DNA from 2 places in the Streptomyces griseochromogenes genome. Region 1 is predicted to be linked to the other one. Evidence: riboswitches for the same ligand, from Rfam matches in the RefSeq annotation. Region 1 holds a riboswitch; the other holds the start of a gene.
What was found. Region 1 has a riboswitch for guanidine ahead of sugE (quaternary ammonium compound efflux SMR transporter SugE). Riboswitches for the same ligand answer to the same signal wherever they lie in the genome.
Positions count from the first base shown of each region.

Region 2: linked by a shared signal. The riboswitch ahead of AVL59_RS19760 (MBL fold metallo-hydrolase) and the one ahead of sugE (quaternary ammonium compound efflux SMR transporter SugE) in region 1 are both predicted to bind guanidine.

Region 1 is NZ_CP016279.1:9,684,453-9,688,855, forward strand. It holds gene AVL59_RS42195 (HNH endonuclease signature motif containing protein) at 1-495, opposite strand, end outside; gene bcp (thioredoxin-dependent thiol peroxidase) at 642-1,109, opposite strand; gene AVL59_RS42205 (DUF3618 domain-containing protein) at 1,202-1,531, shown strand; gene AVL59_RS42210 (GroES family chaperonin) at 1,654-1,956, shown strand; guanidine-III (ykkC-III) riboswitch at 2,013-2,084, shown strand; gene sugE (quaternary ammonium compound efflux SMR transporter SugE) at 2,120-2,440, shown strand; gene AVL59_RS42220 (transglycosylase domain-containing protein) at 2,455-4,403, opposite strand, start outside.
Region 2 is NZ_CP016279.1:4,660,566-4,664,968, reverse strand. It holds gene AVL59_RS19770 (FAD-dependent oxidoreductase) at 1-809, opposite strand, end outside; gene AVL59_RS19765 (PP2C family protein-serine/threonine phosphatase) at 1,251-2,348, shown strand; guanidine-III (ykkC-III) riboswitch at 2,470-2,537, shown strand; gene AVL59_RS19760 (MBL fold metallo-hydrolase) at 2,550-3,428, shown strand; gene AVL59_RS19755 (XdhC family protein) at 3,470-4,403, opposite strand, start outside.

The DNA of each region.
Region 1 (4,403 bases):
CACCGCCTCGATTCCACACAGGGCACAGCACTCTTCCAGGCCCTGGGCGAGCAGCGCTTGCTTGAGACGATCGCTCGGGACTCGCCGGGCCTGAGTGTCCCGCAGCTCGACGAGCACGGCTTCTGCCGTCCGACGAGGCCTGGCGTCGACACCTCGCGGTGGCACCTGGAAGTGCGAAGTATCGATCCCATACGCCTTGATCCGCCGACTGATTTGCGTGTGGTGACCGCCCACGACCTCCAGCCCGAGCCGCCGCAGTACCTCGCACATGTTCGTGGAGGCGGCCACCGCCTGCTCAAGGATTTCCCGTGTCCACCTCACCCCCTCCCGCTCGAAGTGCGACACATCCACTCCCAGCTTCCTCATCCGCCCGAGCACGTACCGCCGCGTCGAGCTCTTCGGGTCCACCCCTAACCGCTCCAACGCCTCCGACAGCGTCCGCGCCCCGCGAGCCGCCTCCTCCAGCCGCTCCTTGGTGTACGCACTGGCCCCCATCGAGTCCCCCTCCGTTCCGGCTGCGCATTCGCAGCTCGCACGGAGTAACTAACCGTTTATCGGACAGTCACGCCCGGAATGGAAACAGCCCGCGCCGGGGCATCCCGGCGCGGGCTGTTCAGCAGGAGGAAATTGCCCTCAGGGACTCAGATCCCCAGGTCCTTGATGATCTTGGCTACGTGGCCCGTCGCGCGGACGTTGTACAGGGCCCGTTCGACCTTGCCCTCCTCGTCCACGACGACCGTGGAGCGGATGACGCCCATGTACGTCTTGCCGTAGTTCTTCTTCTCGCCGAAGGCGCCGTAGGCGTCGAGGACCTTCTTGTCGGGGTCGGCGAGGAGGGTGACCTTCAGGGACTCCTGCTCGCGGAACTTGGCCAGCTTCTCCGGCTTGTCGGGAGAGATGCCGATGACGTCGTAGCCGGCGCCGGCCAGGAGGGAGAGGTTGTCCGTGAAGTCGCAGGCCTGCTTGGTGCAGCCGGGGGTCAGGGCCGCGGGGTAGAAGTAGACGATGACCTTGCGGCCCTTGTGGGAGGAAAGGGACACCTCGTTGCCGTCGGCATCCGGGAGGGTGAAGGCGGGGGCCACGTCCCCGGGCTGGAGTCGCTCGCTCATCGGTCCAGCGTAACGGGGGGCGTTGCGGCGCGGCGGGGGGTGGAGCTGACAGACTGTCCAGGACAGCATCAGGAGACTTCGGAGGCCGTACGGTGGCGGACACGTCGGACACCAGAACCCCGGCGCAGATCGAGGCGGACATCAAGCGCCGCCGTGACGTGCTGGCCGAGACGCTCGACGAGATCGGGGTGCGGGTGCATCCGAAGACGATCGTCGGGGATGCCAAGGCCAAGGTCGTCGCCAATGTCGATCACACGGTCGGGCGGGCTTATGTCCAGGTCAATCGGGTGGTGAGTGAGGTGCGGGCGCAGTTCGTGGACGAGGAGGGCGCGCCCAGGCTGGAGCGGGTCGTCCCTGTCGCGCTTGTCGTCGTGGGTGTGGTGGGGCTGCTCGCCCTCGGGTCACGGCGGCGCAAGAGCTGACAAGGCGGAGTCGAGCGGGTGGTCCTGGGTCGTACGGGCGGGTCCGAGGCAGGTAGGTTCGAGGCGTGAGCGCCAACAGAAACCAGCAGAGCAACCCTCAGCACGACAAGCTGCCCATTCGGATGCTGCATGACCGGGTGCTGGTCAAGCAGGACACGGGTGAGGGCGAGCGGCGGTCGGGCGGCGGCATCCTGATTCCCGCGACCGCGGCGGTCGGGCGGCGGCTGGCCTGGGCCGAGGTCGTCGCGGTCGGGCAGAACGTGCGGACGGTGGAGCCCGGCGACCGTGTTCTGTTCGACCCGGAGGACCGTGCCGAGGTCGAGGTGCGGGGCGTGGCGTATGTGCTCATGCGGGAGCGCGATCTGCACGCGGTGGCCGCGGACCGGTTCGAGGGCGGCGAGGACTCCACCGGCCTGTACCTCTGATTCGGTCGATTCGATGGCCGATGGGGGCTGGTGACTGTTGTCACCAGCCCCTTTTGTCGTCCCTTTGCTATGTTCGAAGGAGCCCGACGAGACGCGCCGTACCGGGATGCAGGCAAAGACGACGCACCGAAGAAGAGTCGTTCTCGTCTCGGAGGTGTTTGTCGTGGCCTGGGTGCTGCTTGTGGTCGCCGGTCTGCTGGAAGTGGGCTGGTCGATCGGGATGAAGTACACCGACGGATTCACCCGGCTCGTGCCCAGTGTGCTCACCGGTGCCGGGATCGTCGCCAGCATGGTGTTGCTGTCGTACGCCGCGAAGTCCCTGCCGATCGGTACGGCGTACGGCGTGTGGGTGGGGATCGGGGCGGCCGGGGCGGCGGTGCTCGGCATGGTGGTGCTGGGTGAGCCGGTCACCGCCGCCCGGATTTTCTTCGTCTGTCTGCTGCTGGTCGCCGTGGTGGGGCTGAAGGCGACCAGCGGTCACTGAAGGTCGCTAGCCGGTCACTGTGGTTGGCCCGCTGTGACGCCGCCGTCCGTGGTGCCGACGTCGGTTCCGCCGTCGGTGGTCGTGCCGCCCCCGTCGGTACCGCCTGGTGCGCCGCCGCCGGTGGTCGTGCCACCGCCGTCGGTACCACCGGGTGTGCCGCCGCCCGTGGTGGTGGTGCCGCCGCCGTCGGTGGTCGCACCGCCGTTCGTCGTGGGGGTACCGCCGGTCGTGCCGCCGTTGGTGGGGGTGCCGGTGGTGTCACCGCCGGTCGTGCCGTGGGTCGGCTTGCCGCCGTCCGTGGGGGTGCCGGTGGTGCCGCCGTTGTCCTGGGTTCCGGTGGTGCCGGGTGTGGACGGGGCCTGCGAGGGGGGAGCCTGGACGTCGGCGCCCTGCTGGAGTTCTAGGTCGAAGTCGGAGACCGGCTTGCCCTTGAGTGCGTTGCGGGTGAACTGGGCCCAGATCTCGGTGGGTGCGCCGCCGCCGTTGATGCGGGGCAGGCCCAGTGCGCCGTAGAGCGGTTTGTGGCCGGCGGTGACCGGGTCCTGGCCCATGACGGAGACGACGGTGGCGAGTTCGGGGGTGTAGCCGGCGAACCAGGCCGCGGTGTCCTCCTCGGCGGTGCCGGTCTTGCCCGCGGCGGGGCGGCCGGCCTCCTGTGCCGCGGTGGCGGTGCCGTTGTCGACCACGCTCTGCAGGACGGAGGTGGTGGTGTCGGCGGCCTCGCGGCTGACGGCCTGCTTGACCGGCTCGTCGGGCAGCTTGACCTGTTCGGTGCCCTCCTTGGTGATCTTCTCGATCATCGTGTACGTGCCGTGCCTGCCGTGGTTGGCGAGGGTCGCGTACGCCTCGGCCATGTCGAGGACGCTGGCGGTGGCGGTGCCGAGGGCGATGGACGGGTAGGGCTGGAGGTCCTTGGTGTCGGAGGGGATGCCGAGGTCGACGGCGGTCTGCTTGACCTTGGCGGGGCCGACGTCGACGGCCATCTGGGCGTACACGGTGTTGACCGACAGGTCGGTGGCCTTGCGGACGGTGATGTCGCCGTAGGACTTGGAGTCCTCGTTCTCGGGGGCGTAGGGGCCGCCGCTCCAGCCTTGTACGGGGCGCTTGTTGGTGCCGTCGTAGTAGGTGTTGGGGCTGACGGTCTGGCCGTCCTGGGTGGTCGAGCCGTTCTGGACCGCGGAGGTGAAGACGAACGGCTTGAAGGTGGAGCCGACCTGGAAGTCACCGCGGGTGGCACCGTTGGTGTACTGCTTCACGTAGTCGATGCCGCCGTACATGGCGACGACCTTGCCGGTCTTGGGGTCGACGGAGGCTCCGCCGGCGCGGACGTTGTTGTCGACCTTGTTGTTCTTCTTGTCCAGCTTGGACATCAGCCGGTCGTTCACGGCCTTGACGAAGGCGTTCTGCTTGTCCTTCTGGAAGGTCGTGGTGATGCGGTAGCCGCCCAGGGCCAGCTTGTCGGGGTCGATGATGTTGTTGGTGGTCAGGTAGTGCTTGACCGCCTCGACGAGGTAGCCGCGCTGGCCGGACAGGCCGGTGGAGACGGTCTGTTCCTTCGGCATGGGGAACTTCATGCCGGTGCGCTTGGCCTCGCTGAGCCAGCCCTTCTTGACCATGCCGTCCAGGACGTAGTTCCAGCGGGCGAGGGCCGCGGACTTGTTCTCGGGGTGGGCGACGACGTCGTACTCGCTCGGGGCGTTGACGAGGGCGGCGAGGTAGGCGGCGCGGGCCGGGTCGAGGTCGGTGGCGTCCCTGCCGTAGTAGGCCTGGGCCGCGGCCTGGATGCCGTAGGCGTTGCGGCCGAAGTAGCTGGTGTTGAGGTAGCCCTCGAGGATCTGGTCCTTCGACTTGTTCTGGTCCAGCTTGATCGAGATGAAGAATTCCTTGGCCTTGCGGGTGATCGTCTGTTCCTGGGCCAGGTAGTAGTTCTTCACGTACTGCTGGGTGATGGTGGAGCCGGACT
Region 2 (4,403 bases), 5.0 Mb from region 1:
AGTTTGACCTCGTCCCACGAGCCGAGGGCGTCCGCTCGGTCGGCGATCCAGGGCACGGCGGCGGCGAAGTCGGCCATGAATCGGTCGAGTCCGGCGGCGCGGCGCCGTGTGTCGGTGCCCTTGGGGATGAGCGCGGCGCACTGCCAGTAGTCGCCGCGGTCGATCATGGCGGTCAGGAAGCGGTCACCGGCGCCGCCGACGAGTCCGCGCGGGTCGCCCTCGTGCCGCGGCAGGCGGAACCACCAGGCGTCCATCGGGCAGACGAAGCGGCGCAGTCCCAGCTCCGGCCGGGAGCGGGCCAGTGAGCCGCGGCCGTCGCAGGCGACGGTGAGGACGGCCCGCAGCTCGCCGGCGCGGCCGTCCGCGGTGCGGTAGCGCACCCCGGCCACCCGGCCGGACTCGACGAGGAAGGAGGTCGCCTCGGTGCTCATCCTCAGGTCGAAGGACGGTTCGCGCCGGGCCTCGTCCACGAGGAGGTCCAGCAGATCCCACTGGGGCACCATCGCCACGTAGTTGTAGGGGCCTCGCAGCACGGTGAGGTCGGAGATCGTGACCGGTGAGCGGCCGGCTCCGACGGGCAGCTGGACGGTGCGTACCCGGCGCTGCGGCAGCCGGGCGAAGCGCTCGGCCAGACCCAATTCGTCGAGCAGCGCGAGGGTTGAGGGGTGGACGGTGTCGCCGCGGAAGTCACGCAGGAAGTCGGCATGCTTCTCCAGGACCGTCACCGCGACTCCGGCCCGGGCCAGCAGCAGGGCGAGCACCATGCCCGCGGGGCCGCCTCCCACCACACAGCATGTGGTCCGTTCCATGGCAGTCCTGCCCTTCACGAGACCATTAATTCATCGGTCGATGAATACTATACTCCACGCCGCGCCCGCGCACCGGCTCCGGACCGAAGTCGCGGGGCGAGGCGCCGTGTGCGGCAGGGGCGACGAACGGGCGGGACGAACATGCCGCCAGGTGGAGCAATCACCGGTGCGCCGAGGCCCGGCGCTGGAGGCTGGACCTCTTGTCGGGGTCGTGTGACAGGAGTCCGCAGTGCGAAGGCCGCGTAAGCCGAACCGTCGGGCATGCCGTGCCCCCGCAGGGCACGTCTTCCGGGCCGCTCTGGCAGCTTCCACGGCTTCCGCGCGCAGGAGCGACTGGTGAGGAACGGGCGCGCCGTTCGGGAGCCCGAGGCCGAGATGGCCGCACGGACTCGGCTGTCCGCGCCTCCGGGGTGGATGCGATGGCTTCCGATCCTGTACGTCATGGCCCTTCTGGCGGTCGAACCCCTTACGCCGGTGGACTGGCCGGTGAGCTTCGCACTGATCGCCGTACCTCTGGTGGCCGCGTTCGCGCACGGGCCCCTGGTGGTCGCCGGCGCCACGGTGTTCGCCGTGCTCTTCGAAGGAGTGCTGGCCGGTACTCCGTGCTGCGCGGGCCGGTCCGTCGGGTACCTGTGGGACCGCCACTACGTGGCCTCCTACATCTGCACCGCCTTGGTGGGTGCCCTCGGCACGGTCCTGGCCTCCCATCGGACCCGCCGTGAGCGCACGCTCGCCGATGTGCGCTTCGTCGCCGAGATCGCCCAGCGCGTCCTGCTCAGACCGGTTCCGCGCCGGATCGGCAACCTTCTCCTGGAGAGCCTCTACCTCTCCGCCGCCGCGGAGGCACGCATCGGCGGCGACCTCTACGAGGCCGTCCCCACCTCGTACGGGGTCCGTCTGCTCATCGGCGATGTCCGCGGCAAGGGTCTGCTCGCGGTCGAGACCGCCGCCGCCATGCTCGGCGCGTTCCGCGAGGCCGCGCACGACGAACCCGACCTCGCCTCCCTGGCGGACCGCGTGGAGACGAGCATGGACCGCAGGGCGGACCGGCTCGGCGGAAGCGAGCTGGGCGAACGGTTCGTGACCGCCGTCTTCGCCGAGATCCCACCCGAGGGACATGTCGTACGCGTCGTCAACTGCGGCCATCCGCCGCCCATCCTCATCCGCCGCGACGAGGCGCGTGAGCTGGACCGAGGGCGGTCGGGCCCTCCGTTGAACCTCGGCATGCTCGTCGACGACCCCTATCAGGTCGACGTCTACGACTTCCGTCCTGGCGACCAGATCCTGCTGTACACGGACGGCATCACGGAGACCCGCGACTCCTCCGGCTCCTTCTACCCCCTTCTCCAGCGCCTCCGTTCCTGGGGCCCCCTGCCGCCCCGGGAGCTGCTGGAGCAGCTCCACCACGACCTGCTGGCCTACAGCCACAACCAGTTGCAGGACGACACCGCGGCGCTCACGGCCTGTCTGCTCGCCGAGGAACCATCCGTGCCGCATCCGCCGCGGGCCGGGTCGGGCGAGGGCGCCGAGCCGTGTTGACGCCGGCGGGTGTCACGGCCCGCACGGCGGTGTTCCGGACTCGCCGGTGACGGCCGGATGCCAGGGGATCGGCGCGGGCCGCCGTCCGGTCTCACCCGCAGGACGGCGTGGTAGCGTCCCGTCGGAGGCTCGGACGTGCCTGCCCCGGACGAGATGTGCGCCGTACCCGGCCCGCCAAGACGACGCACGCGCGGAGGCATCGTGGACGCCCGTACGCGGCTGATCGACTTCACTGGCGCCCCTCCACGGGCGCGCCCGCTGGACGTGAGGTGGATCCACGGCTCGCCGTCGGCGAAGCACAACACCGACCCGGACATCCAGGTCCACGCGTACGACGAGCACACCTTCATCCTGCGGCAGAACATGGCGGTCCACTACGAGGCGCCGTTCCTGTTCCTGCTGTGCGGAAACGAGCGGGCGGTGCTCATCGACACCGGCGCCACCGAGTCCGCCGAGTTCTTCCCGCTGCGCCACGTGGTCGACGGGCTCCTCGCGGACTGGCTCGCCCGGCATCCCCGGGAGGACTACCAACTGCTCGTGCTGCACACCCACGGGCACGGTGACCACATCGCGGGCGACGCCCAGTTCGCGGGCCGCCCCGGCACCACGGTGGTCGGCGCCGGCCTTTCCACCGCCTGGCGGTACTTCGGGTTCGACACGGACCCGGACGCCGTCGCCGTCGTCGATCTGGGCGGCCGGGAGCTGGAGTGCCTGGCCACGCCGGGCCACCACGAGGCGGCGGTCACCTACTACGACCCGGCCACCGGCCTCCTGCTGACCGGTGACAGCGTCTATCCGGGGCGGCTCTACATCCAGGACGTGCCCGCCTTCGCGCGCAGCATCGACCGGCTGATCGAGTTCGCCGACAGCCGGCCGGTCACCCATGTGCTCGGCTGCCACATCGAGATGACGACCGAACCGGGCGTGGACTATCCGGTCCGCACCACCTACCAGCCCGACGAGCCCCCGCTCCAGCTGCCGCCCGCCCGCCTCCGCCGGATCCGCGAGGCGCTCACCGGCCTCGGCGACGACCTGACCCGGCGCGCCTACGACGACTTCGTCCTGTGCCCGCACTCCTGAGCGGCCGGGAGGGACCGCCTCCCGGCCGCTCGGGCAGCCGCTCAGGCGGCCGTCGCACCGCCGTGTCGGTCCCGGTCACGGTGGATCGGTGTGTTCGTGCCGGTCAGGGGAACGCCCGTCCCGCCGCGCCTGGCGGCGACGATCTCCGCCACGATCGACAGGGCGGTCTCCTCCGGGGTGCGGGCGCCGAGGTCAAGGCCGATCGGGGACCGCAGCCGGGCCAACTCGCGCTCGGTCACGCCTTCCTCCCGCAGCCGCCGATGGCGTTCCTCGTGGGTGCGGCGCGAGCCCATCGCACCGACGAACGACACCGGCATCCCGAGGGCCGCCTTCAGCAGCGGTATGTCGAACTTCGCGTCGTGGGTGAGCACGCACAGGACCGTGCGGGCGTCGGTCCCGGTGCGGCGCAGGTAGCGGTGCGGCCAGTCGACGACCACCTCGTCGGCGTCGGGGAAGCGGGCAGGTGTGGCGAAGACGGGGCGGGCGTCGCAGACGGTCACGTGGTAGCCGAGGAACTTGCCGGCCCGCGCCAGCGCCGACGCGAAGTCCACCGCGCCGAAGACGATCATGCGCGGGGGCGGCACGTTCGACTCGACCAGCAGGGTGAGGCCGCCGGGGCAGTGCGAGCCGTCCTCGGCGATGTCCACGGTGCCGGTCCGCCCCGCCTCCAGCAGCGCCCGGGCCTCGGCGGCCGCCGTCCGGTCCAGCTCCGGGTGCGAGCCGAGAGCGCCCTCGTAGGTGCCGTCGTCTCGCACCAGCAGGGCCCGGCCGAGCAGTTCCGCCGGCCCGCGGGCGACCCGGGCCAGGGCGACCGGTTCGCCCCGGCCCGCGGCCGACAGGGCCGACGCCGGGACGGTCCGGGCGGGCGCGTGCCCGCCCAGCGGCGTGATCAGCACATCGATCGTCCCGCCGCAGGTCAGTCCCACGGCGAAGGCGTCCTCGTCGCTGTAGCCGAAGTGTTCCGTGACGCTCTCG